DNA from 3 places in the Pseudomonas sp. GW823-FHT02F05 genome. Region 3 is predicted to be linked to each of the others. Evidence: predicted binding sites of a transcription regulator. Region 3 holds the regulator's gene; each other region holds the start of a gene.
What was found. The regulator FliA, encoded in region 3, starts transcription of late flagellar genes. The targets are predictions, from matches to a motif close to CTAAAGTTTNNNNNNNNNNNGCCGNTAA.
Positions count from the first base shown of each region.

Region 1: AC1RAC_RS24960 (methyl-accepting chemotaxis protein) is a predicted target of FliA. The motif match lies at 4,297-4,324, and genes of this name have one in related genera.
Region 2: flgM (flagellar biosynthesis anti-sigma factor FlgM) is a predicted target of FliA. The motif match lies at 9,324-9,351, and genes of this name have one in related genera.

Region 1 is NZ_JBXAJM010000026.1:18,265-28,811, forward strand. It holds gene trhP (prephenate-dependent tRNA uridine(34) hydroxylase TrhP) at 1-923, shown strand, start outside; gene ctpM (methyl-accepting chemotaxis protein CtpM) at 946-2,625, opposite strand; gene AC1RAC_RS24955 (Na+/H+ antiporter family protein) at 2,811-4,130, opposite strand; gene AC1RAC_RS24960 (methyl-accepting chemotaxis protein) at 4,360-6,507, shown strand; gene AC1RAC_RS24965 (sensor histidine kinase) at 6,636-7,949, opposite strand; gene AC1RAC_RS24970 (response regulator transcription factor) at 7,946-8,614, opposite strand; gene AC1RAC_RS24975 (PepSY domain-containing protein) at 8,614-8,925, opposite strand; gene AC1RAC_RS24980 (PepSY domain-containing protein) at 8,925-9,227, opposite strand; gene AC1RAC_RS24985 (patatin-like phospholipase domain-containing protein) at 9,386-10,465, shown strand.
Region 2 is NZ_JBXAJM010000015.1:164,775-175,321, forward strand. It holds gene AC1RAC_RS19005 (ribonucleoside-diphosphate reductase subunit alpha) at 201-3,095, shown strand; gene flgE (flagellar hook protein FlgE) at 3,353-4,669, opposite strand; gene flgD (flagellar hook assembly protein FlgD) at 4,700-5,419, opposite strand; gene flgC (flagellar basal body rod protein FlgC) at 5,436-5,879, opposite strand; gene flgB (flagellar basal body rod protein FlgB) at 5,883-6,290, opposite strand; gene cheR (protein-glutamate O-methyltransferase CheR) at 6,605-7,432, opposite strand; gene AC1RAC_RS19035 (chemotaxis protein CheV) at 7,475-8,407, opposite strand; gene flgA (flagellar basal body P-ring formation chaperone FlgA) at 8,482-9,246, shown strand; gene flgM (flagellar biosynthesis anti-sigma factor FlgM) at 9,388-9,711, shown strand; gene AC1RAC_RS19050 (flagella synthesis protein FlgN) at 9,760-10,230, shown strand; gene AC1RAC_RS19055 (flagellar brake protein) at 10,327-10,547, shown strand, end outside.
Region 3 is NZ_JBXAJM010000022.1:22,989-33,535, forward strand. It holds gene AC1RAC_RS23215 (chemotaxis protein CheA) at 1-1,868, opposite strand, end outside; gene AC1RAC_RS23220 (protein phosphatase CheZ) at 1,880-2,668, opposite strand; gene AC1RAC_RS23225 (chemotaxis response regulator CheY) at 2,687-3,061, opposite strand; gene fliA (RNA polymerase sigma factor FliA) at 3,229-3,969, opposite strand; gene fleN (flagellar synthesis regulator FleN) at 3,966-4,799, opposite strand; gene flhF (flagellar biosynthesis GTPase FlhF) at 4,905-6,221, opposite strand; gene flhA (flagellar biosynthesis protein FlhA) at 6,233-8,347, opposite strand; gene AC1RAC_RS23250 (cold-shock protein) at 8,809-9,012, opposite strand; gene flhB (flagellar biosynthesis protein FlhB) at 9,692-10,547, opposite strand, start outside.

The DNA.
Region 1 (10,547 bases), on a different contig from region 3:
CGTTCTGGCAGCAACAAGGCATTTGCAGGGTGATTCTGTCGCGGGAGCTGTCTCTGGAAGAGATTGGCGAAATCCGCCAGCAGGTGCCGACGATGGAGTTGGAGGTGTTTGTACATGGCGCCTTGTGCATGGCCTATTCCGGGCGGTGCCTGCTGTCGGGCTATATGAACAAACGCGATGCCAACCAGGGCACTTGCACCAATGCCTGCCGCTGGAAATACCAGGCCACGCCGGCAGTGGAGAATGCCACTGGCGATATCGTCCATGAATACCAACCCACATTGGGCATCGGCACGCCCACCGATCAGGTGTTCCTGCTACAAGAGGCCAATCGCCCCGATGACCCCATGCCTGCTTTCGAAGACGAACACGGCACCTACATCATGAACGCCAAGGACCTGCGCGCCGTGCAGCATGTGGAGCGCCTGGCACAGATGGGCTTGCATTCGTTGAAGATCGAAGGCCGCACCAAGTCCCACTTCTACTGCGCGCGCACCACCCAGGTGTACCGCCAGGCCATCGATGACGCAGTGGCCGGCCGGGCGTTTGACCGCGGCTTGATGACCAACCTCGAGTCCCTGGCCCAGCGTGGCTACACCGAAGGTTTCCTGCGCCGCCACGTGCACGATGAATACCAGAACTACCAGAACGGCAGCTCGGTTTCCGAGCGCCAGCAGTTTGTCGGGGAGCTGACCGGCGAGCGCCGTGGCGCGTTGGCCGAGGTGAAGGTGAAGAATCGCTTTGTGCTGGGCGACCACCTGGAGTTGATGACGCCCGCCGGCAATTTTCATTTTGACTTGCCGAGCCTGCATAACGCCAAGGGCGAAAGCATTGAGCTGGCGCCGGGGGACGGGCATACGGTGTATGTGCCGATTCCGGCGCAGATGGACCTGCGTTTTGGCCTGCTGATGCGCGACGTTTAAACCCTGCCGTGGGTTGGATGGATCAGATCCTGAACTGGCCTACCAACTGCCCGAGGCGCTGGCCCAGATCTGCCAGGCTGCGAGACGTCTGAGCGCCCAACTGGGTTTCGTCCGCCACGCTGTCCACCGCTACGGCAATCTGATGCACGCTGCGGTTGATCTCTTCCGCCACGGCGGTCTGCTCTTCCGCGGCGCTGGCAATCTGGGCGTTCATTGAGTTGATGGTGCCAATCAGTTGCGCCATGGTGTCCAGGGACGCGCCGGCCTGGTTGGCCTGGGCCGAGGTGCCGTCGCCGGCATCGCTGGAGCGGCGCATAGCGTCCACGGCCGCCTCGGTGCCTTTTTGCAGGCGATCGATCATGCCCTGGATTTCCTGGGTGCTGGTTTGGGTGCGACTGGCCAGGGCACGCACTTCATCGGCGACCACGGCAAAGCCACGCCCAGCCTCCCCGGCCCGTGCGGCCTCGATGGCAGCGTTGAGCGCCAGCAGGTTGGTTTGCTCGGCGATAGAGCGGATCACGCCGAGCACACTGACGATTGACGACACATCCTGCTGCAGGCTGTCCAGGGACACGCCGCTGCTGCGAATGTCGTTCACCAGCGCATGGATCTGCGCGATGCTGCCGTCCACCACCCGCTTGGCGGCCTGGCCTTCGGCGTCGGTCTGCTGCGCAGCGACGGCGGCGCCTTGGGCACTGCGTGCCACTTCGTGGGCCGCCGAGGACATCTGGTTGATCGCGGTGGCCACCTGGTCGGTCTCGTGGCGCTGGCGTTCCATGGCCTGCTCTGAGCGCTGGGCCTGGTCGGACACCTGGCTCACCAGCCCGGTGAGTTGGGCGGTCATGTCGGTGATCTGGCGCACCAGGCCGTGGATTTTATCGACAAAGCGGTTGAATGCACCGGCCAGGTCGCCGAGTTCATCCTGGCTGGTGATGGCCAGGCGGCGGGTCAGGTCACCTTCACCCGCGGCGATGTCATCGAGGTTGGCTTTCATCAGGTGCAGCGGGCGCAGGATGGTATTGGCCAGCAGCATGCCCACGGCGGCGATCACCAGCAACACCACCACGGCCACGCCGAGGATGCTCAACAGTACGCCTTGCATGCGCTTCTCGACTTTTGCCTGCACCACCGCCACTTGGGCGTCGATGCCATCAAGGTTCACCGAGGTGCCGATCACCATGTCCCACTTGGGCAGATACTCGGTATAGCCGAGCTTGGGCACCAGCTCGGTCTGGCCGGGCTGGGTCGAGCTGTATTGCAGGTAGTGGGTGCCGTCCTTGCCGACCTTCACCAGGTCGCGGTTGACGTAGACGCCGTTGGGGTCGCGGTTGTCCTTGAAGCTTTTGCCCACGCCGTCCGGGCTGTTGCCCTTGAACAGGCGGATGGTTTCGGAGTCGTAGCCGAAGAAATAGCCGTCTTTGCCGTAGCTGGTATTGGATAACAACTTGACCACCTGCGCCCGCGCCGCGCTGTCGCCGGGGGCTGCCGCGTCGTAGAGCGGCTTGATGGTGGTCATGGCCACCTCGACATAACTTTGCAGGGTGGCCTTGGCGTCGTTGAGCAGGCGCTGACGGGTTTCATCCACCTCGTTGCGGGCCTGGCCCTGCAGAATCCACACGGTGGTCAGGCTGATGACCACGGCAAACAACAACACCGGCACGACAGCAAGGGCCAGGACTTTGGCCTTCAAACTCAGACGCATGGCTTTTCTCTCTTGTTAGTGGCGACTTGAGAGGTTAACGGCCATGTGAGCGATTACTGTAGGAGCGAGCTTGTGTGGCGAGGCAGCTTGCTGCCGCTGGGGTGCGCAGCGCCCGCACGCTTTTTTGGGGCTGCTTCGCAGCCCAGCGGGAGCAAGCTCCCTCGCCACAGAGGTTCTCGCCTGGATCAGAGCGTCATCGCGGCCAGCCAGCCGAACGCCAGTAGCGGCAGGTTGTAGTGCAGGAAGGTCGGCACCACGGTGTCCCAGATATGGTGGTGCTGGCCGTCGATGTTCAGGCCGGAGGTGGGGCCTAGGGTGGAGTCCGAGGCAGGCGAACCGGCGTCGCCCAAGGCACCGGCGGTACCAACGATGCACACGATGGCCACCGGGCTGAAGCCCAACTGCACACACAGCGGCACGAAAATCGCCGCGAGGATCGGCACCGTGGAAAACGACGAGCCGATGCCCATGGTCACCAACAACCCCACCAGCAGCATCAACAACGCGCCGACGCCCCGGCTATGGCCGATGAACGCTGCCGAGGCTTGCACCAGCGAGTTCACGTCACCGGTGGCCTTGAGCACTTCGGCAAAGCCTGAGGACGCGATCATGATGAAGCCGATCATCGCCATCATCTTCATGCCTTCGGTGAACAGGTCATCGGTGTCGCGCCAGCGCACGATGCCCGACACCGAGAAGATCAGGAACCCGGCCAGGGCGCCGATGATCATCGAGTCCAGCCACAACTGGATGATGAACGCCGAGGCAATTGCCAGGCCGGCCACCAGCAGGGTCAGCGGGTTGTACTGCACCGCCACTTGCTCGACACGTTCGATTTTCTTCAGGTCGTACACACGCTTTTTGCGGTAGCTGATCAGCACCGCCACCAGCAGGCCGACCACCATGCCCAGCGCCGGCAGGCCCATGGCGTGGGTGACGTTGACCCCGCTGATATCCACCCCGCTCTTGGCGACGTTGGCCAGCAGGATCTGATTGAGGAAGATATTGCCAAAGCCCACCGGCAGAAACATGTACGGGGTGATCAGGCCGAAGGTCATCACGCAGGCGATCAGGCGACGGTCCAGTTGCAGCTTGGTCAGTACATACAGCAGCGGCGGTACCAGCAGCGGAATAAACGCAATGTGGATCGGCAAGATGTTCTGCGAGGCAATCGCCACCACCCACAACAGGCCGATCAGCAGCCATTTGACGTGGTTGCCACCGCTGGCGTCCTGGCGGTCCACCAGCAGCAAGGCTTTGTCCGCCAGCGCATGGGCCAGGCCGGACTTGGCAATCGCCACGGCGAAAGCACCGAGCAATGCGTAGGACAAGGCCACGGTTGCGCCGCCGCCCAGCCCGCCGTTGAAGGCCTTGAGCGTGGCCTCGATGCCTAGACCACCGGTCAAGCCACCCACCAGGGCGCCGACGATAATGGCGATGACCACATGCACGCGGGACAGGCTGAGTACCAGCATGGTGCCGACCGCGGCGATGACTGCGTTAATCATGGTTACCTCAAGCAGAAACAAAAAAGACAGGCATGCCCGCGCGCGGCCCAAGGGAACAGCTGCCGGCGTGCAGGCTTGAAAGAGGTCTTATTAGAGGGCGCGCACTTTGCAGGAGCTGGGCTGTCATGTCAAAAACTGTGGTGAGACAAAGCCCTCTGCACAGATAAAGAAATACCGGCACTGGCCGATACGCTGTCTCTATGTGCTTTCAGGTAAGGATGTCCCGATGTCGCTCAGGCAGCTCTCCATTCAATGGAAAATCACCCTGCTGGCGGGCCTCTGCCTGCTGGGGATCGTGACCCTGCTGGTGGGTCTGTCGCTGTATCGCATGGCGCAGAGCTCGCAGCAGGTCAAGGCGTCCAGCATGCAGATGCTCGACGAAGCTGCCCAGTCGCGCATCGAGGCCCAAGGCGAAGTGCAAGCGCTGGGCATTCGCCAGCAGTTCATGGATGCTTACCAGTACGGCCATGGCTTTTCCCGCCAGGTGTTGTTTTTGCGCGAGCAGGCCGAGAAGCGCTTTCTCGATGCCTTCGACACCCGTGAAGACCTGACGCGCCAGGTCAAGGCCGCCCTGCAGGCCAACCCCGACCTGCTCGGCCTGTCCCTGGTGTTCGAAGCCAATGCGCTGGACGGCAAGGACGAACTGTTCGCCAATCAGGCGGAACTGGGCAGCAATGACAAAGGCCGTTTCGCGCTGTACTGGTCGCAACCGACACCGGGGAAAATCACCTCGATGGCGCTGCCCGAGAGCGACATGGCCGACACCTCCATCGGCCCCAGCGGCGAAAAGGCCAACGCCTGGTTCACCTGCCCGCGCACGACTCTCAAGCCCTGCGTGATCGAGCCCTACTTCTATGTGATCGACGGCCAGAACGTGCTGATGACCAGCATCGTGTTCCCGCTGATGGTCAATGGCAAAGTCATCGCCTCGCTGTCGGTGGATATCAACCTCAACAGCCTGCAGGCGGTCAGCCAACAGGCCAGCCAGAAACTGTACGACGGCCAGACCCAGGTCAGCATCCTCAGCGCCACTGGCTTATTGGCTGGCTACAGCCCGGATGCCAGCAAACTCAGCCAACGCCTGGAGCAGGTCGACCCGGCCAGCGGCGCACAGCTGACCAGTGCCTTGGCCAGCAGTACCCAGACCCGCAGCCTGCGCACCGACCACCAACTCAAGGTACTGGCGCCTTTTGCGCCGATTCCCGGCGGTAAGGCGTGGGGCGTATTGCTGGATGTACCGGAAAAAGTCCTGGTCGCCCCCGCCGAAGCGCTGAAAAACCAGCTGGACGCCGACAACGCCAAAGGCACCCTGCTGGAACTGGGCCTGGGCCTGCTGGCCGCCGTGGTCGGCTTGATCCTGGTGTGGCTGATGGCACGCAGCGTGACCCGGCCAATCCTCGGCGTGGCGCACATGCTTGAGGATATCGCCAGCGGCGAAGGCGACCTGACCCGGCGCCTGGCCTATGCCAAAAAGGACGAACTGGGCCAATTGGCCGGCTGGTTCAACCGTTTCCTCGACAAGCTGCAGCCGATCATTGCCGAGGTCAAACGCTCGGTGCAGGACGCTCGCGGCACCGCCGACCAGTCCGCCGCTATTGCCACGCAAACCAGCGCCGGCATGGAGCAGCAGTACCGTCAGGTGGATCAGGTGGCCACCGCATCCCACGAAATGAGCGCCACCGCTCAGGATGTGGCTCGCAGCGCCGCCCAGGCGGCCCAAGCCGCCCGAGATGCCGACCAGGCGACTCGCCAAGGCTTGACGGTTATCGACCGCACCACCGCCAACATTGGCGAGCTCGCCGCCGACATGAGCACCGCTATGACCCAAGTTGAAGGCTTGGCCGCCAACAGCGAACAGATCGGCTCGGTGCTCGAAGTGATTCGCGGCATCGCCGAGCAGACCAACCTGTTGGCGCTCAACGCCGCCATCGAAGCCGCTCGCGCCGGTGAAGCCGGCCGCGGTTTTGCCGTGGTCGCCGACGAAGTGCGCAACCTGGCACGGCGCACCCAGGAATCGGTGGAAGAAACCCGCCTGGTGATCGAACAATTGCAAACCGGTACCAGCGACGTGGTCGGTTCCATGGGCAACAGCTATCGCCAGGCCCAGGGCAGCGTCGAACAGGTCGGCCAGGCCGTCACCGCCTTGCGCCAGATTGGCGATGCGGTCACGGTGATCAGCGACATGAACCTGCAAATCGCCAGCGCCGCGGAAGAGCAAAGCGCCGTGGCCGAAGAGATCAACAGCAACGTGGCGACCATTCGCGATGTGACCGAATCGTTGTCGGAGCAGGCCAATGAATCGGCGCGGGTCAGCCAGGCGTTGAACAGCCTGGCGAACCAGCAGCAGGGGTTGATGGATCAGTTTCGGGTCTGAATGTAGCTAGGCTTTTCTGTGGGGGTCGGGCTTGCCCGCGATACAGACACCTCGGTATTTCAGGTAAACCGAGTCGATGCTATCGCAGGCAAGCCAGCTCCCACATTTTGAGCAGCGGTGCGCCAGTGTCAGCGGCGTGGCAACTGGATCAATACCTTGAGCCCACCCAGCTCGCTCTCTTGCAGTTGCAACACCCCGCCCCACACCTCAACGATGTCCCGCACGATCCCCAAACCCAGGCCATGGCCAACCCTTTGCTCATCAAGGCGTGCGCCACGGCTGAACACTTGGTCGCGCTGGGCCTCGGGAATGCCGGGGCCGTCGTCTTCCACCGCCAGCCGATAGCCCTGGGGCGTCTCGCTGACGCTCAGGCGTACCTCGGCGTCCGCCCATTTACAGGCGTTGTCCAACAGATTGCCCAGCAGTTCCAGCAGGTCTTCCCGGTCCCAGGGCAGTTGCAGGCCCGGCGCCACCTGATAGCTGAGGTCCAGGTGTTCGCCGTGGATCATGCGCAGGGTGGCCAGTAAACCGGGCAGCTCTTGTTCACAGTCAAACAACGCGCCCGGCAAGGCATCGCCCGCCAGGCGCGCACGGTTGAGTTCACGGTTGAGGCGCTGCTGCACCTGCTCCAATTGCTCGCGCAGCAACTGGCTCAGTTGCGGATGATCCTTGAGCGCGTCACTGGAGGCCGCGCTCAACAACACCGCCAGCGGGGTTTTCAGCGCATGCCCCAGGTTGCCGAGGGCGTTGCGAGAGCGCTTGAGGCTGTCTTCGGTGTGCGCCAACAGGTGGTTAATCTGCGCCACCAGTGGCTCCAGCTCAAGCGGCACTTGGGTGTCGAGTTGCGAACGCTGGCCTTGTTGCAGTTGGGCGATCTGGTTGCGTGCGGTCTCCAGGGGGCGCAGGGCACGGCGCACGGTGACCCGTTGCAGGATCAGCACCAACAGCAGCGCCGCCAGCCCCATCACCAGGCCGACCTGGCGCATCAGGCGAAAGCTTTCGCGCACAGGCGTGTAGTCCTGGGCCACGCTGATGGAAATCGATTGGCCGAAGCGCTTGTAGTCCGAGCGCAGCACCAACAGTTGCTGGCCTTCGGGCCCCAGTTGCAGGTTGCCCTTGAGCCCCGCCACCGGGAGCCGGGGCAGTTCCTGGTCCCACAATGAACGGGAGCGCCAATGCACATCGGCAAAGTCGATACGAAAGTAATGCCCGGAAAACGGCCGCTGGTACGCTGGCGACAGGCGTTGCTCATCCAACTGCACGCCGTTGGGCCCACGCACCAGCGCCACCAGCAGGTTTTCGCTGTCGTTGCGCAAGCCCGCTTCAAGGTAGCGTTGCAAACCCGCCTCGAACAACCACAGGCTGGTTTGCGCCAGCACCACGCCGACAATCACCATCACGCTGATCAACCCCAGGCTCAAGCGCCGCTGGATCGACCTCATGCCGGGGTGGCGCCGAAACGGTAGCCCTGGCCGCGCCGGGTCTCGATCACACTGCGGCCCAATTTGCGTCGCAGGTGGTTGACGTGTACCTCAAGTACATTTGAGTCGCGCTCGGTCTCACCGTCATACAAGTGTTCGGCCAGGTGGCTTTTGGACAGGATCTGTTCGGGATGCAGCATGAAATAGCGCAACAAACGAAACTCGGCAGCCGTCAGCTGGATCTCGGCGCCGTCACGTAGCACGCACTGGCGCCCTTCATCCAAATGCAGACCGGCAGCTTGCAGGGTGGGCTGGTTCGTCTGGCCGTGGGAGCGGCGCAGCAGCGACTGGATGCGCAGGTACAGCTCTTCAGGGTGAAAGGGTTTGCTCAGGTAATCATCGGCGCCGGCCTTGAGCCCTTCGATACGCTCGGCCCAGGAATCGCGGGCCGTGAGGATCAGCACTGGTATGGCCAACGAGGCGGCGCGCCATTGCGCCAGCACTTCAAGCCCGGGTAAACCGGGCAAGCCAAGGTCGAGGATGATCAAGTCATACGGCTCGCTGCGTCCCTGATACACGGCGTCGCGGCCATCGGCCAGCCAGTCGACCGCGTAGCCCTGGCGCTGCAGGCCGGCCATCAGTTCGTCGGCCAGGGGCACGTTGTCTTCCACCAGGAGCAGGCGCATCAGTCTTCCTCATCTTTGATCAGGTCGCCATTGGTGGCATCCAGCTTGATCTCGCGCACCACGCCCTCGGTGGTCACCAGTTCCACTTCATAGGCGTATTGCCCGTGTTTCTTTTCCAGTTCGGCTTCCAGCAGCCGTGAGCCGGGGTATCGCGCCATGGCCTGCTGCAACAGCTGTTCCAATGGCAGGATGACGCCTTGTTGGCGCAGGGCCAGGGCTTCGTCCTGGTTGAGGTCGCGGGCCGCGAGGCTGGAACAAAACACCATGAGCACCAGCGCCACGCGACTGCCGACGCGTAAATTTACCTTCATTACGTATCCTGATGATTCTTGAGAACCTGCCCGGTGAGCGCGTTCAATTCAACATCCCATTCAATGCCGTCGGTATCTCGTAGCTCGACTTCATAGACGTACTTGCCGTATTCCTCATCCAGATCGGTGTCCAGCAGCGTCGAACCAGGGTGAAGGGCCAGGGCCGTGGCTTCCAACTGATCGAAAGCGACAATTGTAACAGTGGCCGGCACGATCAGTGGCTTGTCGGGGTCCACGGCGGCGGCCGGGGTCGCCGTAACGAGGATGATAGCGGCGGCGCCCAGGGCAGTGAGGCGCTTCATGATAAGTCTCCGTTACATGATGTTTTCCTACATCGGCCACCGTACGCCCTGCAACTTAACTGAAACTGAATTGCCACCATGGCAATTCCAGTCAAGCCATTTTTCCCACTGCCTGCGAGATTTCCTATACTGCCCCGCTCGCCTCAACAGAGACCGGTATGACAGCCATCCATATCAAGTTCCCGGCCTTGACCCTCAAGGCCGGTAAACGCGCCATCACCCGCATCCGCGAGCAGGGCCTTGCGCCTGCCGACGTCGGTATCCTCCCCGGGGCGGCTGGCGGCCCCAAGGCCCTGGGTATCCAAGGGCTCGACCTGGCGCTGTTCGGTGATTGGTTGCCCCGTGCGCCGCGCGAGCGTGCGCTGATCGGCGCGTCCATTGGCTCCTGGCGGTTTGCCAGCGCCTGCCTGCCCGACCCGGTGCAAGGTTTGCTCGACCTGGGCCGGCTGTACAACGAGCAGCGCTTTGCCAAAGGCGTGACCATGGCGCAAGTCAGCCAGAGCTGCCAACGCATGCTCGACGACCTGCTGGCCGGGCGCGATGCGCGGGTGCTGGACAACCCCGACTATCGGCTGAACATCATGGTGGTCAAGAGCCACGGTTTGCTCGCCGATGACCACCGTGGGCGGCTGGGGCTGGGCCTGTCATCGGTGATTGCCGATAACCTGCGGGGCCGCGCACGGCTGTCGCGGCATTTCGAGCGGCTGATCATCCACGACCCGCGCCAGGCGCCCCCTGTACACCCCCTGAAGGATTTCCCCTCGCGCTTTCTCACCCTGGACGTGGGCAACCTGCGCCAGGCGTTGCTCGCGTCCGGGTCGATCCCCATGGTCATGCAAGGCGTACGCGACCTGCCTGGGGCCGGGGCCGGCACCTACCGCGACGGCGGCCTGCTGGACTACCACCTCGACCTGCCCTACCACGGCGATGACATCGTGCTGTACCCGCACTTTACCGACCGGGTCATCCCCGGCTGGTTCGACAAGGGCCTGCCATGGCGACGCAGCAACCAGCAAGGCTTGCAGGATGTGTTACTGCTGGCGCCGTCCAGGGACTACCTGGCCCGCCTGCCCCACGGCAAGCTGCCAGACCGCAGCGACTTCAAGCGCTTTATGGGCGATGACCCTGGCCGTAACAAATATTGGCAAGCTGCCATGAGCGAGAGCCAACGGCTGGGGGATGAGTTTTTGGCATTGGCGGATAACGGCAAGCTCGGCGACCGTTTGCTAGCCCTTTGACCGCATGGGCGCCTGCGGCCGAGGGGCGGTATGCGCAGAGGTTGATCAAGCTGTTAAACTCGCCGCCTGCCAGACACCTGAC
Region 2 (10,547 bases), on a different contig from region 3:
CACTGTCACCCACCAGGAATACGGCGAAGGGCTCCCCGGCCCCGAACCAAAGACTTCGGCATGGAAGCGGCGCGATGAGCTCCCTTCCTCCTGTCCCGAAGTTGTTATGCCAGGCCCAGGCCTGCTGTAAGTGCTTCAGGACGGAACGGTGGGCACCGTGATGGTGCCCAAATAAATATAGAATGTGGAGACACCCCCTCATGCAAACCGACACAACTCGCGAGAACCCGCAGGGCTCCGTGCCGCAGGCCGCTGATTCGAACCTGGATCTGTCCGCCACTGCACCTGGCCAACTGCGCGTGATCAAGCGTAACGGCACTGTCGTTCCTTATACCGATGACAAAATCACCGTCGCCATCACCAAAGCGTTTCTTGCAGTTGAAGGCGGCACCGCTGCCGCTTCGTCGCGCATCCACGACACCGTTGCACGCCTGACCGAACAGGTCACCGCGACCTTCAAGCGTCGCATGCCATCGGGCGGCACTATCCACATCGAAGAAATCCAGGACCAGGTAGAACTGGCCCTGATGCGTGCCGGCGAGCAAAAAGTGGCCCGCGACTACGTGATCTACCGTGATTCGCGCGCCAAGGAGCGTGCCGTACGTTCCCCGGCCGAAGAAGCCGCCGTACAAGCGCACCCGTCGATCCGCATCACCCTGGCCGATGGCAGCTTTGCCCCGCTGGACCTGGGCCGCCTGAACACCATTATCACCGAGGCCTGCGAAGGCCTGGAAGAAGTCGACGGTGACCTGATCCAGCGCGAAACCCTGAAGAACCTGTACGACGGCGTAGCCCTGACCGACGTCAACACCGCCCTGGTAATGACCGCCCGTACCCTGGTCGAGCGTGAGCCGAACTACTCGTTCGTGACCGCCCGCCTGCTGATGGACACCCTGCGTGCCGAAGGCCTGGGCTTCCTGAAAGTCGCCGACAGCGCCACTCACCACGAGATGGCCGACCTGTACGCCAAGGCCCTGCCGGCCTACATCGCCAAAGGTATCGAATTCGAATTGCTGAACCCGATCCTGGCCACTTTCGACCTGGAAAAACTCGGCAAGGCGATCAACCACGAGCGTGACCAGCAGTTCACCTACCTGGGCCTGCAAACCCTGTACGACCGTTACTTCATCCACAAGGACGGTATCCGCTTCGAACTGCCGCAAGTGTTCTTCATGCGCGTGGCCATGGGCCTGGCGATCGAAGAGAAGAACAAAGAAGACCGTGCCATCGAGTTCTACAACCTGCTGTCGTCCTTCGACTACATGTCGTCGACCCCGACCCTGTTCAACGCCGGCACCCTGCGTCCACAGCTGTCGAGCTGCTACCTGACCACCGTGCCGGATGACCTGTCGGGCATCTACCACGCGATCCACGACAACGCCATGCTGTCCAAATTCGCCGGCGGCCTGGGCAACGACTGGACACCGGTGCGTGCACTGGGTTCGTACATCAAGGGCACCAACGGCAAGTCCCAGGGCGTCGTACCGTTCCTGAAAGTGGTAAACGACACCGCCGTTGCCGTGAACCAGGGTGGCAAGCGCAAAGGCGCTGTATGTGCCTACCTGGAAACCTGGCACATGGACATTGAAGAGTTCATCGAGCTGCGCAAGAACACCGGTGATGACCGTCGTCGTACCCACGACATGAACACCGCCAACTGGATCCCTGACCTGTTCATGAAGCGCGTCTTCGATGACGGCAAGTGGACCCTGTTCTCGCCATCCGAAGTCCCGGACCTGCACGACCTGACCGGCAAGGCCTTCGAAGAGCGCTACGAGTACTACGAAGCCCTCACCGAGTACCCAGGCAAGGTCAAGCTGTTCAAGACCATCCAGGCCAAAGACCTGTGGCGCAAAATGCTGTCCATGCTGTTCGAAACCGGCCACCCATGGTTGACCTTCAAGGACCCATGCAACCTGCGCAGCCCGCAGCAGCATGTGGGCGTGGTCCACAGCTCGAACCTGTGCACCGAGATCACCTTGAACACCAACAAGGACGAGATCGCCGTTTGCAACCTGGGCTCGATCAACCTGCCGAACCACATCGTCAACGGCAAGCTGGACACCGCCAAGCTGGAGCGTACCGTCAACACCGCCGTACGCATGCTCGATAACGTCATCGACATCAACTACTACTCGGTGCCACAGGCGCAGAACTCCAACTTCAAGCACCGTCCGGTTGGCCTGGGGATCATGGGCTTCCAGGACGCGTTGTACCTGCAGCACATCCCTTACGGTTCCGATGCAGCGGTCGAGTTCGCCGACAAGTCCATGGAAGCGGTCAGCTACTACGCGATCCAGGCTTCCTGCGACCTGGCCGACGAGCGCGGCGCCTACGAGACGTTCCAGGGTTCGCTGTGGTCCAAGGGCATCCTGCCGCTGGATTCGCAACAGATCCTGATCGAAGCCCGTGGCCAGAAGTACATCGACGTCGACCTGAACGAAACCCTGGACTGGGCACCGGTACGTGCCCGTGTGCAGAAAGGTATTCGTAACTCCAACATCATGGCCATCGCACCGACCGCCACCATCGCCAACATCACTGGCGTGTCGCAGTCGATCGAACCGACCTACCAGAACCTGTATGTGAAATCGAACCTGTCGGGCGAATTCACCGTGATCAACCCGTACCTGGTTCGCGACCTGAAAGCTCGTGGCCTGTGGGACTCGGTCATGATCAACGACCTGAAGTACTACGACGGGTCCGTGCAGCAGATCGAGCGCATCCCGCAAGAACTCAAAGAGCTCTACGCGACCGCCTTCGAAGTGGACACCAAGTGGATCGTTGACGCCGCCAGCCGTCGTCAGAAGTGGATCGACCAGGCCCAGTCCCTGAACCTGTACATCGCCGGCGCTTCGGGCAAGAAGCTGGACGTGACCTACCGCATGGCGTGGTACCGTGGCCTGAAAACCACTTACTACCTCCGTGCCCTGGCCGCCACCAGCACCGAGAAGTCGACCATCAACACCGGCAAGCTGAACGCAGTGTCCAGCGGCAACCACGGTGATGACTCGGTACTCGCAGCGCCAGCCGGCCCGGCACCTGTGCCAAAGGCCTGCGCCATTGACGAGCCGGATTGCGAAGCTTGCCAATAAGCTGAACCTGCCCTGGGTTTAACCACCCGAGGCAGAAAAGCCCCCGATACACCTAGGGTGTATCGGGGGCTTTTTCTTGGGCGGGCATAAAGCCCTTGTTGCGGTATTGCTGTTCGGTCAATACCTGGATGGACAGCGTGAAGCAGATGCAAATGTGGGAGGGGGCTTGCTCCCGATAGGGTGTCAGTCAATGGATACTTGGCTGATTCACCGCTATCGGGGGCAAGCCCCCTCCCACATTTTAAAGCGCTAACCTATCAGGTCATCTGAATGATGGTCTGCATGATGGTGCTTTGGGTGGAGATGGTCTTGGCGTTCGCCTGGTAGTTGCTCTGGGCCTTGATCAGGTCCACCAGCTCGTTGGTCAAGTTGACGTTGGAGTTCTCCAGGGAACTGGCCTTGATCGACCCCAGAGTGCCAGATTCCGGTGCGTCGTAGCCCGGCTGGCCCGACGCGAAGGTCTCTTTCCAGGTCGTACCGCCGGCGGGCTGCAGGCCCTGCTCGTTGTTGAAGCTGGCCAGGGAAATCTGGCCGATGGCCTTGCTCTGCTGGTTACTGAAGGTGGCGAAGAGCACGCCGCTGCCATCGATCTTCAGGCCGGTGATCTGGCCGGTGGCGTAACCATCTGTGACCGGCGGGTTACGGTAGCTGGCCGAGTTGTACTGGGTGACGGTGCCCATGTTGATGGCGATGCCATCCTTGTTAGCCGTCGCATCGTTAGCTTTCCATACTCCATCGGTCACCGTGCCAGGTACCCAATCCTTGATGGTCAAGGTGTTACCGGCAACACCGCCGGTCACGATGCTCTTGAGGTTACCAGCACCATCGAAGCTCAACGTCGACGGCACAGGCGCCTTCACGTCAGCACCGGTACCGGTAGGAGCCGAACCATCAGGATTGCGGCCATCGATCAAGGTGTAGGCCTGCCACTGGTTGGCATCGGTTTTGACCAAGTACTGCACCATCGGGTGCGCATTGCCCTGGGAGTCGTACAAGGTGGTGCTGTATTGCGTGGTGAAGCTTTCGGACTTGGTTGGATCAAACGGGTTCTTGGACTGATCGATCACCGGCGACGAGGAGTTCAGGTTGCTGGAAGAGTCCACCTTGGTAGACGCCTTCGGCGGCAGGTTCGCCAGGTTCAGCTGCAGGTCAACCAGGCCGCCTTTGGTGATTTTGCCATTCTCGTCCGCGGCATAGCCTTGCAGGCGCGAGGTGCCGGTATTGTTGGTGATATAGCCGTCTTTGTCCGCACGGAAAGCACCGCTACGGGTGTATTCCAGCGAACCGTCGCTGCCCTTCTGCACGAAGAAGCCACCACCCTGGATCGCCATGTCGAGGATGCCGCCACTCCCGTTGACGTCGCCCTGGGTGAACTGCTGGGACACCGCCGCCAGGTTCACACCGTTGCCGATGCTGTTCTGGCCGGTGCCCAGCTTGGAGGCCGCGTAGATATCCGCGAATTCCGCACGGGATGACTTGAAGCCAGTGGTCGCGACGTTGGCGATGTTGTTGCCGGTCACGTCCAGTTGTTTGTTGGCCGCATAGAGGCCGCTAAGGCCGATGTTAAAAGACATGTTTCTCTCCTCTGCCGTATTTAGCCGGCTCTATGTACCGATAGTCTGAATTTGCGACAGCTTGACGCTGCCCATGCCGCCTGCAAGGTTGAGCAGCATTTCGCCGCCGGTCTTGCTCAGGGTCACGCTGGTGACCGTGGCTGGTAGCGAGGTGGTCAGGGCCACCGCGTCACCTTTGTCGTTCTTGGTGGAGGCATTGAAGGTGTAGGTGCCGGCTGGGGCGACCTCACCCTTGTCGTTCTTGCCGTCCCAGATAAAGCTCTGGCTGCCGGCACTCTGCGCGCCCATATCCACGGTGCGTACGACGTTGCCGTCCTTGTCGGTGATCTTGACGGACACGTTGCCCACCGCCGATGGCACCGCCACTGAACCGTTCATGCTCTTGCTGGTATCCACCATGGCTTTGTCGGTCTGGATAATGATCGACCGCCCCACCAGCGACGAAGCCTGCAGCGCTTGAGAAGAGCTGAAGTTGCTGGAGATGTTGTTCACCGAGTCGTTCAGGGTGTTGATGCCTTCCAGGCTGCTGAACTGGGCAAGCTGGGCCACGAACGCGCCGTTGTCCTGGGGCGACAGCGGGTTCTGGTTTTTCAGCTGGGTCACCAGCAACTGCAGGAATGCGTCCTTGCCCAGCGCCTGGTTACCCGTGGCCGCTTTGGAAACATTCGAGACATTGTTCGACGCGTCCTTGACCTTGGAGTTGAACAGGTCCTGGACAGCCGTGTTGTTTGACGTATCAACGATGGCCATTATTTGGCGCCCCTTATCACTGACCCAGGGTCAGGACCTTCTGCATCATGGTTTTGGCGGTGTTCATCATTTCCGCGTTGGTCTGGAACGAACGGCTGGCGGAAATCATGTCAGCCATTTCCTCGACCACGTTGACGTTGGGGTAGTAGACGTAACCCTTTTCGTTCGCGGCAGGATGGTTGGGCTCGTAACGGGCCTCCAGGTTGCTCTGGTCTTCGACGACGCCCAACACCTGCACGCCGGAGCCAGCTGCGTCCTGATTCTGGAACAGCGACTCGCTGCCGCCTGCCTGGCCACCCTGGAACATGGTGGCGAATACCGGATGGCGGGCGCGATAGGTCTGGTCAATGCTCGAGGAGACGGTCTCGGCGTTGGCGATGTTACTGGCGACGGTGTTCAAACGCGTGGTCTGCGCGCTCATGCCACTGCCGGCAATATTGAAAACACTGGACAGGGACATGGCTTACTCTCCGCGCAGGGCTGACATCAGCCCTTTGAATTTGCTGTTGAGCAGGGTGAAGCTGGCTTGGAAGTTCACCGAGTTTTCGGCGTAGTTCGATTGCTCCAGCTGGGCGTCAACGGTGTTCTGGTCGATCGACGGCTGCATCGGCGTGCGATACAGCAGCGACTCGTCACCATTGCCCAGGCCTTGCGCTTCGATATGACGGCTATTGGTCATGTTCAAGGCGAAGGTGCCGTTCTTGGTCTTGTCCTGTTGTGCGGCGAGCACGGCGGAGAAGTCCAGGTCCCGAGCTTTGTAGTTCGGGGTGTCGGCGTTGGCGATGTTGTTGGCCAGGACTTCGGCACGCTGGGCGCGGAAGCCCAGGGCTTGTTCGTGGATACCGAGCGCTTTATCGAAGCTGATGCTCATGGCGGAAACCTTTAGGCTGACCTGCTGTTCGTTAGCAGGGTTATAGCAAGGTGTATGCCAAACTTGCGAAAGCCCCGTATATGAAGGGTTTCGAGGGGAGTTGCCGGCGACTATGCCAGAAAAGCGGCAAGCGATTTCCGCGTAGTGCCAGTAAAGCGGCAATGGGCAGTTGCCGCTTTACGCCAGCTTGCCGAGAAAAAAATGTGGGAGCTGGCTTGCCTGCGATGGCGGAGTGCCTGCCGACCTATTCGTCGACTGACAAAACGCTATCGCGGGCAAGCCCGGCTCCCACAGTTTTATTGCATACACCCAGGCTACTTGGCCTGGTAGATGATCCCCGGGCTGCATTGCACCATCTGGAAGTGATCCGGCAGCCCATTGAGCGCCTCGGAAGCACCGAGGAACAGATAACCTCCGCGCTTGAGCGTGCCATGGATACGCAGCAGGATGTCTTTCTTCACTTCAGCGGAGAAATAGATCAGCACATTGCGGCAGAACACCATGTCGAACTTGCCCAGGCTGGCGTAGCTGTCGAGCAGGTTGAACGAGCGGAATTCGACGCGGTTCTTGATCGGCGCCTTGATCGCCCAACGCCCCGCCCCTTTGGGATCGAAGTAACGTTGAAGGCGCTCCTGGGACAAGCCTCGGCCCAACGCCAGGCTGTCGTACTCACCGGTCTTGCAGTTGGTGAGCATAGTGCCGGACAAATCCGTGGCCACAATTTGCGCGCCAGCTTTCAACTGGCCCATGTTGGTCCGCTCGAACTCGTCGATGGACATCGAGATCGAGTACGGTTCCTGCCCCGAGGAACAGGCCGCCGACCAGATGCGCAGGCGCTGGCCCGGGCTGGCCTTGATGGCTTCCGGCAAGACTTTGTTCTTGAGCACTTCAAAGGGATAGGTATCGCGAAACCACAAGGTTTCGTTGGTAGTCATGGCATCGACCACCATTTCCTTGAGCCCACTGCGCGGCTGCCCCTGGATCCGCTGGACCAACTCACCCAGGGACTTGATGCCCTGCTGTTCCATCAGCTTGTTGAGACGGCTGGATACCAGGTACTGCTTGTTTTCACCGAGCAATATGCCACAGGCTTTTTCCAGGAAGACCCGGAACTGTTCGAAATCCAAATTACCCGTAGACAATGATGCCGCCTCTTAAATCGTGTGACCGCCAGGGGAAATCCCCTAGCCGTGATCTGCTGCCTTGATCCGGTCGACTACCCGGGATGCGAGGTCATCAGGACGGAACTTGGCCAGAAAGTCATCCGCACCGACCTTCTTGACCATTGCCTGATTGAATACCCCCGACAACGAAGTATGCAGGATGATATGCAACTTTTGCATGCGTGGATCGTTACGTATTTCGGCCGTGAGCGTGTAGCCATCCATTTCCGGCATCTCGATGTCAGAGATCATCATCAAGAATTCTTCTTCAGGCCTCTTGCCTTCGTCTGCCAGCTTGCGCAGGTAATCCAAGGCCTGGCGGCCATCATTCAGCGCTACCACCTCAACCCCGACCGTTTGCAGGCAACGCGTGACCTGCTTGCGCGCCACAGAAGAGTCGTCCACGGTCAACACACGCAGCGAAACCGCCTTGTGTGCCGTTTCGGCATCCACCACCCCGACGGAGATGGTTTCCGAGGTGGGGGCCACTTCGGCGAGGATCTTCTCCACGTCGATGATTTCCACCAACTGGTTATCGACCCGCGTCACGGCCGTCAGGTAGTGATCGCGCCCCGTGCCCTTGGGCGGCGGATGGATCTCTTCCCAGTTCATATTGACGATGCGCTCCACCGAGCGCACCAGGAAACCCTGGGTCTTGGTGTTGTATTCGGTGATGATCACGAAGGGGTTCTGGCGGTCTTGCAAACCCGCGGCCCCCGTGGCCATGGCCAGGTCAAGAATCGGAATGGTCGCGCCACGGATGTTGGCCACGCCGCACACCACCGGACTGGACTTGGGCATGATCGTCAACTTGGGACATTGCAGCACTTCACGCACTTTAAACACGTTGATGCCATACAACTGTTTGCCATCCAGGCGGAAAAGCAACAACTCCAGGCGATTCTGCCCTACCAGCTGTGTGCGCTGGTTTACTGAATCCATTACACCTGCCATGCCCAGACTCCTAAATCCTAGGGGTACGACGCGTACCCAACACTAAACGGCACGAGCTTTGCTATTTACTGAGTATGGATATTAAAACGACAGTTTCCCGACACCCTGGCCGCTCACGCTACCGTAGACTGCTCTGCGCCGCGATGGCACTGCTTGTCTCGAGCCTGGGCGCCACGGCCCGTGCCGACAACGTCACCCTGCCTGATCTACTTATCGGCGTCACCCAAGGCTTTCTTGAGTTCACTGTAGAAGATTATCTGGCGACTACCCAGACGCCGGGGCGTTATGAAATTCAGGTCAACCAGTTGGACCCTCGATTGCGCATGCCAATGTGCGACAAGGAATTGACAGCCACTCTGGAAAGCCCCGCCCAGCCCATCGGTCGTGTGACCGTAAAGGTACGCTGTGAGGGCGCCTCGCCCTGGACGGTTTTCGTACCAGCTCAGGTCAAGCTGTATCGCGATGTGGTGGTAGTGGCGCGACCGTTGAAGCGCACGGGCATCATCGGCTACGACGACGTGGCGTTGCGCGAGCGGGATATCAGCTTGATCAACCAGGGCTACCTGACGTCGCTGGAACAGGCCGTCGGGCAGAAACTCACGCGGCCAGTGGTCACCGACCAAGTCCTCACGCTGGTTCATCTGGAACAGGCCGAGGTGATTCGCAAGGGTGACCAGGTGGTAATTTCCGCCAGCAGCGGCGGCCTGAACGTCAGGATGCCGGGCGAGGCGCTGTCAAATGGCGGCATGAGCGAACAGATCCGCGTCAAGAACCTCAACTCCAATCGCGTGATCAAGGCGCGGGTCACGGCACCAGGCCAGGTCGAGGTGGCGCTATAGATGACTGGAATCAAATGCCAGCTTTTCCTACACTGTGTGCTGGATATTGAGCCGTACAGGTTTATTGTCAATCGAGCCTAAAGTTTGCCCGGGTATGGCCGAAAACATGGCAAGCGTCCAAATACCCAGAGGTTTTTCAACATGGTCATTGATTTCAGTCGTTTGAATAACACCCCGGCCTTGCCCGGCAATACGCGCACCGCCGGTGCCAAGGACAGCGTAGAGGCCAAGCCGCAGCCCTTGCCTGCCAAAGCAGAACAGGCCGCCGCCAGCCAGAGTGGGGAATCGGTACACCTGAGCAATGAGGCTCAACAGTTGCAGAAGGTCACTGACTCGCTGCGCGATCAACCCGTCGTCAATAAAGCCCGCGTGGCCGAGTTGAAACAGGCTATCGCCGATGGCAGCTATAAAGTCGACAGCAACCGTGTAGCCAGCAAGCTGCTCAACTTCGAAGCCGAGCGCTAGGCAAACGCCTGCGCTGGGCTTTTGGACGCTTAAAACCCAAGGCCAGCCATGCACCACGACGAACATTTGCTCCAACTGATCATTGATGATCTGGCGCCGACGCAACAATTGCTCGAGCTGCTCAAGGAAGAATCACTGGCCTTGTACGGCCGGGATATGCCCTTGCTGGAAGAAATCCTGGCGCGCAAACAGTCCCTGATTGTCTTGCTCGAACAGCACGGCAAAAAACGCAGCGAGATTCTGATCAGCCTGGGCCTGCCCGCAGATCATGATGGCCTGGCACAACTGGCCAGCCACTCCTCAGTCGGCGATCAACTGCTGGCACAAAGCAAAGAACTCAATCATTTGCTCGCCCAGTGCCAGGAAGCCAACCTGCTCAACGGCCAGTCGATCCAGCTTCAGCAAGCCACCACCGCCAATCAGTTGCGCATACTGCACGGCGGAGAGCCTCCGGCCCTGTATAACGCCCAAGGCTCCACCTCACGCCTGATCAAACCAAGCACCCGCAGCCAAGCCTGACGCCGGTTTACAGCGCGACCTATCCAAGGCGCGCTACATACTGGCAAAATGCCGGTTCTTGCGTGTAGTCGTATTTTGCCTGGAGATGGAAGAACCGTGTTCAACGCCCTTAATGCGGAAGATGCACCGCAGCCACCCAAGGTGCTCACCACGCCTCTGGAAATCGCCAGCACGTTGCGGATGCTGCAAGAAAGCCATGACCCGCTGATCATCACCTTCCACGAACGTAGCCAGCGCTTCCAGAGCTACCTGGTGGACATCGACCGGGACAGCAAGACGCTGGTACTGGACGAAATGATTCCCCGCGACGGTGAACG
Region 3 (10,547 bases):
TCGAGGTGGAAGATCTCGTTGACGTTGACCAGCGGGAAGGCGAACGCCTGGTTGCCCAGCATCACCATCAGGGTCGGCATGATCGCCAGGGTCAACGGCACCTTGATGACGATCTTGGAGCCCTGGCCCTTGGTCGAGTAGATATTGATCGAGCCGTTGAGCTGGCTGATCTTGGTCTTCACCACGTCCATGCCCACGCCACGCCCGGACACGTCGGAGATCTCGGTCTTGGTCGAAAACCCCGGGGCAAAGATCAGGTTGTAGCACTCGGTATCGGTGAGGCGGTCGGCGGCGTCCTTGTCCATCACGCCGCGCTTGACCGCGATATTGCGCAAGATGGTCGGGTCCATGCCTTTGCCGTCATCGGTGATCGACAGCAGGATGTGGTCGCCCTCTTGCTCCGCCGCCAAAATCACTTTGCCGTTGCGGGACTTGCCCGCAGCTTCGCGTTCTTCCGGAGTTTCTACGCCGTGGTCGACCGCGTTGCGCACCAAGTGGACCAGCGGGTCGGCCAGGGCCTCGACGAGGTTTTTGTCGAGGTCGGTTTCTTCGCCCACCAGCTCCAGGTTGATTTCTTTCTTGAGCTGGCGCGCCAGGTCGCGAACCAGGCGCGGGAAACGGCCGAAGACTTTCTTGATCGGCTGCATCCGCGTTTTCATCACCGCGGTTTGCAGGTCGGCGGTGACCACGTCGAGGTTCGACACGGCCTTCTGCATGGCTTCGTCGCCACTGTTCAGGCCCAGGCGCACCAGGCGGTTACGCACCAGCACCAGTTCGCCCACCATGTTCATGATGTCGTCCAGGCGCGCGGTATCCACGCGCACGGTGGTTTCGGCTTCGCTGGCAGGTTTTTCCGCTGCCGCTGGGGCCGCTGCACGCGCAGGGGCCGGGGCGGCGGCAGGTGCTGGCTTGGCAGCCGGCGCAGGTTTGGCAGCAACCGGTGCCGCAGTGGCTGGTGCTGCAACCTGCGCGGCCGCGGCCGGGGCCACTTCGCTGAACTTGCCTTTGCCGTGCAACTCGTCGAGCAGGGCTTCGAATTCGTGATCGGAGATCAGCCCATCATCGGCAGGTGCTGCGCTGGCCGCTGGCGCAGCGGCGGCAGTGGCCGCCACCTCAGGCAGGGCTTCAGCCACAAATGTGCCTTTGCCATGCAGTTGGTCGAGAAGTGCCTCGAACTCGTCGTCGGTGATGTCGGTGCTGGCGTTGGCAGCGGGTGCTTCTGGCGCAGCGGCAGGCGGGGCCACGGCATCTGCTGCGAACTGGCCTTTGCCGTGCAACTGGTCGAGCAACGACTCGAATTCGGCGTCGGTAATGTCTTCACTGCTCGGCGTCGCGGCAGGCTGCACCGGCGCTTCAGCCTCGGCCTTGACCGCGCTGAGGGAGTTGAGCAGTTGTTCGAACTCACTGTCGGTCACGTCCGGCTCGGCTTGCGCCACCGGCTCCGGTGCGGCCTCGACCACCGGCGCAGCCGCGGTGTCGGCAGGTTCGGCCAGGCGCGCCAGGGCGGCCAGCAGTTCCGGCGTGGCGGCAGTGATCGGCGCACGTTCACGCACCTGGCTGAACATGCCGTTGACCGCATCCAGTGCTTCGAGAATCACGTCCATCAATTCCGAGTCGACGTGACGCTCACCCTTGCGCAGGATGTCGAAGACGTTCTCGGCGATGTGGCAGCACTCCACCAGCTCATGGAGCTGGAGGAAGCCGGCGCCCCCTTTTACAGTGTGAAAACCGCGAAAAATTGCATTGAGCAGGTTCGCATCATCCGGTCGGCTTTCCAGCTCGACCAGTTGTTCGGACAGTTGCTCTAGAATTTCGCCGGCCTCTACAAGGAAATCCTGAAGGATTTCTTCATCGGCGCCGAAGCTCATGTGGGTGCTCCTTAGAAGCCTAAACTGGATAACAGGTCATCTACGTCATCCTGACCTGACACAACGTCTTCACGTTTATCGGCATGAATCTGCGGACCTTCACCCTTGGCGAGATGTTTTTGTGGATCTTTTTCCGAGAGGATCGCTTCGCGGTCATGTTCGATGCCGGCAAAACGATCGACCTGGCCGGCCATCAGCACCAATTTGAGCAAGTTGCTTTCCACTTCGGTGACCAACTGGGTCACGCGCTTGATCACCTGACCGGTGAGGTCCTGGTAATCCTGGGCCAGCAGGATGTCGTTGAGGTTGCTGGCCACCGTGCGGTTTTCCTGTTCGCTGCGCGACAGGAACCCGTCGACGCGACGCGCCAATTCACGAAACTCTTCAGCGCCCACTTCGCGGCGCATGAAGCGGCCCCAGTCCTGGCTCAAGGCCTGGGCTTCGGTGGCCATGCCGTTGACCAGGGGCGTGGCGTTTTCCACCAGGTCCATGGTGCGGTTGGCCGCTGCCTCAGTCAGCCTGACCACATAGGACAGACGTTCAGTGGCATCAGTGATCTGGGAAATTTCTTCGGCCTGGGGCATGCGCGGGTCAATCTGGAAATTGACGATTGCGCTGTGCAGCTCGCGTGTGAGCTTGCCCACTTCCTGGTACAGGCCGCGGTCACGGGTCTGGTTAAGCTCATGGATCAACTGCACCGCATCGGCGAACTGGCCTTTTTCCAGGCTGTCGACCAACTGGTGAGCATGTTTTTTCAGGGTCGACTCAAAGTCGCCCTGTGACGTTTCGTTATGCTCCATAGCTCCCCCGCGATGGCATTAGCCGTGGATGCGTTCGAAGATTTTCTCGATCTTCTCTTTCAAGGCCAGTGCCGTGAATGGCTTGACCACGTAACCGTTGACCCCGGCTTGGGCGGCTTCGATGATCTGTTCGCGCTTGGCTTCGGCGGTCACCATCAGCACAGGCAGGCTGCGCAGTTTTTCATCGGCGCGCACATGGCGCAGCAGGTCGATACCGGTCATGCCCGGCATGTTCCAGTCGGTCACCAGAAAGTCGATGCTCCCGCTGTTGAGGATCGGAATGGCCGTCAGGCCGTCATCCGCCTCGACCGTGTTGGTGAACCCAAGGTCACGCAACAGGTTTTTTATGATCCGCCGCATCGTTGAGAAGTCATCAACGATGAGGATTTTCATGTTCTTGTCCAATTCGACCTCCAAGCAGTCTTAAACGCGCCCAGCACCTGGACGCGCCATTTCAATCAACAGGCGTTACACAAAAAGGACTGCCCAGGGCACCACGGCACACAGCCGCGAAACCTTGCGATCTCACGGCAGCGTCTGCAGTGCCCCCACACTGCCTGTCAGCGCGCGCGCCACTCGGCCAATCGGCCCCGCAAGCGGGCTGCGCACTGGCTATGCAACTGGCTGACACGCGATTCGCTGACCCCCAGGACCTCACCGATTTCCTTGAGGTTCAGCTCTTCGTCGTAGTACAGCGCCAGCACCAGCCGCTCACGCTCTGGCAAATTGGCGATTGCATCGGCCAACGCGCCCTGGAAACGTTCATCTTCCAGGTCGCGCGACGGCTCCGTATGCGCGCTCGCGCCGTCCTCGTGCAGCCCTTCGTGCTCGCCGTCCTGTAAAAGGTCGTCGAAACTGAACAGGCGGCTGCCCAAGGTATCGTTCAAAATCCCGTAGTAATCGTCGAGACTCAATTGGAGTTCGGCCGCAACTTCATGATCTTTAGCGTCACGGCCGGTTTTTGCTTCAATTGCACGAATTGCATCGCTGACCATGCGCGTATTGCGGTGTACCGAACGCGGCGCCCAATCGCCTTTACGCACTTCATCGAGCATCGCGCCACGGATACGGATACCCGCATACGTTTCGAAACTGGCACCCTTGCTGGCGTCGTACTTGGTGGAGACTTCAAGCAGGCCGATCATGCCGGCCTGGATCAAGTCTTCGACCTGCACACTCGCGGGCAAGCGCGCCAACAGGTGATAGGCAATGCGCTTGACCAACGGCGCATAGCGCTCGATCAATTCGCCCTGGCTGTCACGTGCCGACTTTTTGTAAAGGTTGTAGCCGCTGGATGTCATAGCACCGGTCCTGCGCTCGTCTGATGCACCAAACGCTCGACGAAAAACTCCAGATGCCCCCGCGGGTTGGCGGGCAACGGCCAGGTATCGACCTTCTGGGCAATGGCCTTGAACGCCAGTGCGCACTTGGAACGAGGGAACGCTTCGTAGACCGCACGCTGCTTTTGCACGGCCTTGCGCACACACTCGTCATAGGGAACTGCGCCGACGTATTGTAAAGCCACATCGAGGAAGCGATCCGTGACCTTGGTCAACTTGGCAAACAGGTTGCGCCCTTCCTGCGGGCTCTGGGCCATGTTGGCCAACACGCGAAAGCGGTTCATGCCGTAGTCACGGTTAAGCAGTTTGATCAGCGCATAGGCGTCGGTGATGGAGGTGGGTTCGTCGCACACCACCAACAGCACTTCCTGCGCTGCGCGTACAAAGCTGACCACCGACTCGCCGATCCCGGCGGCGGTGTCGATCACCAGCACGTCGAGGTTGTCGCCGATGTCGCTGAACGCCTGGATCAGCCCGGCATGCTGCGCGGGGCTCAGGTGCACCATGCTCTGGGTGCCCGAGGCCGCCGGCACGATGCGAATGCCTCCGGGGCCCTGGAGCAGCACGTCGCGCAGCTCACAACGGCCTTCGATCACATCGGCCAGGGTATGTTTGGGTGTCAGCCCCAGCAGAACGTCCACGTTCGCCAAGCCCAGGTCAGCATCCAGCAGCATGACGCGACGGCCAAGCTCTGCCAGGGCCAGGGACAAATTCACTGACACGTTAGTTTTCCCGACGCCACCTTTGCCGCCGGTCACCGCGATCACCTGTACGGGATGCATGCTGCCCATTTTATTTCTTTACCTTGTCTTGCTTAGACGCAGGCTACATGGCTTGGCCGCGTGAATCGCTTGCAGACCATCGATGTAGGTACATTTCACGGTGTTCATCCTGCCTCAACCCACCCGTTTAGCCGGGTGGTGGTAAAGGTCGGCGAACATATCGGCCATCGCTTCCTCGCTAGGCTCGTCTTGCATTTGCACACTCACGGCACGGCTGACCAACTGATGACGGCGCGGCAGATGCAGATCATCCGGGATCCGCGGCCCGTCGGTGAGGTAGGCAACCGGTAATTCATGGCTGATGGCCAGGCTCAACACCTCGCCCAGGCTCGCGGTTTCATCGAGCTTGGTGAGGATGCAACCGGCCAGGCCGCAACGCTTGTAACTGTGATAAGCAGCGGTAAGAACCTGTTTCTGGCTGGTGGTTGCAAGCACCAGGTAATTTTTTGACTTGATGCCTCGCCCGGCCAGGCTTTCGAGCTGCATGCGCAGCGCCGGATCACTGGCTTGCAGGCCGGCGGTATCGATCAGCACCACGCGCTTGCGCAGCAACGGGTCGAGGGCATTGGCCAGGGACTGGCCCGGGTCGACATGGGTTACCGGCACGTTGAGGATGCGGCCCAGGGTCTTGAGCTGCTCCTGAGCGCCGATACGGTAACTGTCCATGCTCACCAGGGCGATATTCTGCGCGCCATATTTAAGCACGTAACGGGCCGCAAGCTTTGCCAGGGTGGTGGTCTTGCCCATGCCGGCGGGGCCGACCATGGCGATTACACCGCCCTCTTCCAGGGGTTCGATTTCCGGCGTGGCAATCATGCGCGCCAAGTGCGCCAGCAGCATGCGCCAGGCCTGGCGCGGCTCCTCGACTTCAGCGGTCAAGGCCAGCAGGTCGCGGGACAACGGGCCGGACAGGCCGATGCGTTGCAGGCGACGCCAGAGGTTGGCTTGCTGCGGCTTGCTGCCTTGCAGTTGGGTCCAGGCCAGCGAGCCGAGCTGCACTTCGAGCAATTCACGCAGGCCGTTGAGTTCAAAACGCATCGAGTCAATCACGCGCTGGTCAACTGCGGCAGCCGGGGCAGGCGCTGCAGGACGCGGCGGTTCGACAAAGGTGGGTTCAACCAGCGGCTCGGCGGCGGTCAGCGGCAGGCCGGCAAACAGCTGGCGATTGGTGCTGGCATCGCTGTCGCCACGCATGCTCAGTTCAGCCTGGGCCGACACAATGCGCGAGGCGGTCTTGCGCAGCTCGTCTTCGAGCTCCATGTTTGGCACGCGCGGGGCCAGCGCCTGGGGCGTGTAATCCAGGGCAGCCGTCAGCTCGACACCGCCGGCAATCCGACGGTTACCGATAATCGCGGCATCGGCGCCCAGCTCATCACGGACCAGTTTCATGGCCTGACGCATATCGGCGGCGAAAAAACGCTTAACTTGCATAACCCACTACCTCAGCCATTGGGCCCAACTGTCGCGACAATAGTCACTTGCTTATTGTCAGGAATTTCCTGGTAAGCCAACACGTGCAAATTCGGTACGGCCAGGCGTCCGAACCGCGACAACATCGCGCGAACCGGGCCGGCCACCAGCAGGATCACCGGGTTGCCCTGCATTTCCTGGCGCTGTGCGGCGTCGATCAACGAACGCTGCAGCTTTTCAGCCATGCTTGGCTCCAGTAAAACGCCCTCTTCCTGGCCTTGCCCTGCCTTCTGAATACTATTGAGCAATATTTGTTCCAACCTGGGCTCCAGGGTGATCACAGGCAGCTCCGACTCAGTCCCTACAATGCTTTGCACGATTGCGCGGGACACGCCGACACGCACCGCCGCCACCAGAGCGGCAGTATCTTGACTCTTGGCGGCATTGTTGGCGATGGCCTCGGCAATGCTGCGAATGTCGCGCACGGGCACCTGTTCGGCCAACAGCGCTTGCAACACCTTGAGCAACTGCGACAGTGACAGCACGCCAGGCACCAGCTCTTCGGCCAGTTTTGGCGACGATTTGGCCAGCAAGCCCATCAATTGCTGGACTTCCTCGTGGCCGATCAACTCGTGGGAGTGCTTGTAGAGAATCTGGTTGAGGTGCGTGGCGACCACGGTGCTGGCATCCACCACGGTGTAACCGAGGGACTGCGCCTGGCTGCGCTGGCTGACTTCGATCCACACCGCTTCCAGGCCGAAAGCCGGATCTTTGGCGGTAATGCCGTTGAGGGTACCGAACACTTGGCCGGGGTTGATCGCCAGTTCGCGGTCCGGGTAGATCTCGGCTTCGGCCAGGATTACCCCCATCAGGGTCAGGCGATAAGCGCTGGGGGCCAGGTCGAGGTTGTCACGGATATGCACAGTGGGCATCAAGAAACCCAGGTCCTGGGACAGCTTCTTGCGCACACCCTTGATCCGCGCCAGCAGTTGCCCACCCTGGTTGCGGTCGACCAGCGGGATCAGGCGGTAACCGACTTCCAGGCCGATCATGTCGATGGGCGTGACGTCGTCCCAGCCCAACTCCTTGGTTTCCTGGGCGCGGGCCGGGGATGGCAGCAGCTCCTGTTGACGGGCGATTTCCTGCTGGGCCTGGACTTTGACCTGGTTCTGCTTTTTCCAGAACAGGTACGCCGCACCACCCGCCAGGGCCGCCATGCTCAGGAACGAGAAGTGCGGCATGCCCGGCACAATGCCCATGATCGCCATGATGCCCGCCGCCACGGCCAGGGCCTTGGGCGAAGCGAACATCTGCCGACTGATCTGCTTGCCCATGTCTTCGGAGCCCGAAGCACGGGTAACCATGATGGCCGCCGCTGTGGATAACAACAGTGATGGCAATTGCGCCACTAAACCGTCACCGATGGTCAGCAAGGCATACACCTTGCCGGCATCGCCGAATGTCATGCCGTGCTGAAACATACCGACGGCCACACCGCCGATCAGGTTGATGAACAGAATCAACAGGCCGGCGATGGCGTCGCCGCGCACAAACTTGCTGGCACCGTCCATGGAGCCGTAGAACTCGGCTTCCTGGGCGACTTCCGCCCGACGGGCCTTGGCTTGGCCCTGGTCGATCAGGCCGGCGTTGAGGTCGGCGTCGATGGCCATCTGCTTGCCGGGCATGGCGTCGAGGGTAAACCGCGCGCTCACCTCGGAAATCCGCCCGGCGCCCTTGGTCACCACGACGAAGTTGATGATCATCAGGATCGCGAACACCACGATACCGACCACGTAGTTACCGCCGATGACCACCTCACCGAACGCCTGGATCACCTTGCCGGCGGCGGCGTGGCCGTCCTGGCCGTGGAGCATCACCACCCGCGTGGAAGCGACGTTCAATGCCAGGCGCAGCAGGGTCGCCACCAGCAGAATCGTCGGGAACACCGCGAAATCCAGCGGCCGCAAGGCGTACACGCACACCAGCAACACAACGACGGACAGGGCAATGTTGAAGGTAAAGAACACGTCGAGCAGGAACGGCGGCATCGGCAACATCATCATTGCCAGCATCACCAGCAACAACAACGGCACACCCAGATTGCCCCGCGACAGGTCAGTCAGGGTGCCACGGGCCGTGTTGAGCATTTGAGAGCGATCTACCACCGGTATTCCTCGGGTCCTTGAAGCAAAGTTTTGACGCTGGAGGGCGACTTGGAGGCGGGGTTGCAAGAAGCCTTCCAACTTTGCTTTCGGGGCCGATTTTCGAGTGGTAACCGATTCAAGTGTGGGAGCTGGCTTGCCTGCGATGCGGTGTGTCAGGCGCACGACTTGAGCACTCTGCAAGGGTGACGCAGAGCGTCACGCGATGCGCTCCCCACGCGGGAGCGTGGGAACGATCAAGAGGCTTGATACCTGAGGCTAGAACAATAACGCGGTTCCCTCGATCATTCCCACGCTCTGCGTGGGCATGCCGCCTGGGACGCTCCGCGTCCCCAGCCAGGCGCACGACTTGAGCACTCTGCAAGGGTGACGCAGAGCGTCACGCGATGCGTTCCCACGCGGGAGCGTGGGAACGATCAAGCCAGCTCCCACATGTGATCCAGTTTTTAAACTGGCCGCACATTCTCAGCCTGAGGGCCTTTTGGCCCTTGCGTGATGTCAAATTCTACTTTTTGGTTTTCATCCAGGTTTTTTTGCCCCTGCGACTGGATTGCCGAGTAATGGACGAAAACGTCATCCCCCCCATCCTCCGGGGCAATAAAGCCAAACCCCTTCTCCGCGTTAAACCATTTCACAGTACCCGTTGCCATTTTTGCTCTCCTTACCCTCACTCAGACCCCAACCAACCCCGGTGATGCCCCCTGACGGGCAACGCATAGATGCCCTTGGGCCGATGGACCATTTGAAACCTCAGTTGCTTACCCACCGACAGCGCTGTGCAACGCCAATCCTTGCGATTGATAAATACCTCTTCTGCCTCATCATCCAATTCGATCAGCCAATCGCCCCTGACCCGGTCATAGGATTTGACAGTCCCTGTAGCCACCTTCAATCCCGCTCTCCCTGCATCTCGTTTACTACATACGCGCAGTGCTTGGTTCAGTCATAAAACAACGGGAAGCATCCTTTGGCTACTGTCAGAGTTGACAGGTAGACGTGAGCTACCGATGGGTGGTAGCGGCGGAACAGCAGAAGATTCATGCATCCGAGGGTTTCTTGCGCTTGCGGGGTTTTCGCGGTTTGGGAGGGGTGGGAGGAACGTTACCGTGTTGAGCGCCTGTCGACTGGACGGCAACCTCGTTGCCATCGCGATCCCGGGCAATAAAGCCGATGCCTTTGACCGCATCAAACCACCTGACCGTACCCCTATCCATCACCGCCTCCCGAGTCGTGCAGAGCTGCACGTCTCATCGCTGTATCAAACAGTGAAGGCGGCGTAATGGCTACTGTCAAAGTTGACAGGTAAACAGCACACCACTGTAGGAGCGTTCAAGAATCGCGACGCAGGTCCGGCGGGATCGGCAAATCCTTGAGCGGATCGGGCCGCTTGCCCTTGCCGGCGCGGTATTGACGGATTTGGTAAACGTAGGCCAGTACCTGTGCAACGGCCAGGTACAAGCCGGCCGGGATTTCCTGGTCCAGATCGGTGGAGTAGAAAATCGAGCGCGCCAATGCTGGCGACTCCAATAACAGAATGTCGTTGGCCACCGCGATTTCGCGGATTTTCAACGCGGTAAAATCACTGCCCTTGGCCAGCAGCATCGGTGCGCCGCCCTTCTCCGGGTCGTACTTAAGCGCTACGGCGTAGTGAGTCGGGTTGGTGATGACCACATCGGCGTCGGGCACCGAGGCCATCATCTTGCGCTGGGACATTTCCCGCTGCAGTTGGCGGATGCGTTGCTTGACCTCGGGGCGGCCTTCCTGGTCCTTGTGCTCGTCGCGCACTTCCTGCTTGGTCATCAGCAGTTTCTTGTGGCTTTCCCACAACTGGATCGGCGCATCCACGGCGGCGATGAGGATCAGCCCGGCCGCCATCCACAGCGCACTCCAGCCCACCACTTGCACGCTGTGGATGATCGCTGATTCCAGCGGCTCATGGGCAATGCGCAGCAAATCGTCGATGTCGGACGACAACACCGCCAGCGCCACGAACAGAATCAGGAAAAACTTGGCCAGGGCCTTGAGCAATTCCACCAGGGCCTTGGCGGAAAACATGCGCTTGAGCCCCGCCCCCGGGTTCATGCGGCTGAACTTGGGCGCCATGCTGCCCGCGGCAAACAGCCAACCGCCGAGGGCCACCGGGCCGATCAGCGCGGCCAGCAACAAGGTGATCAGGATCGGCTGC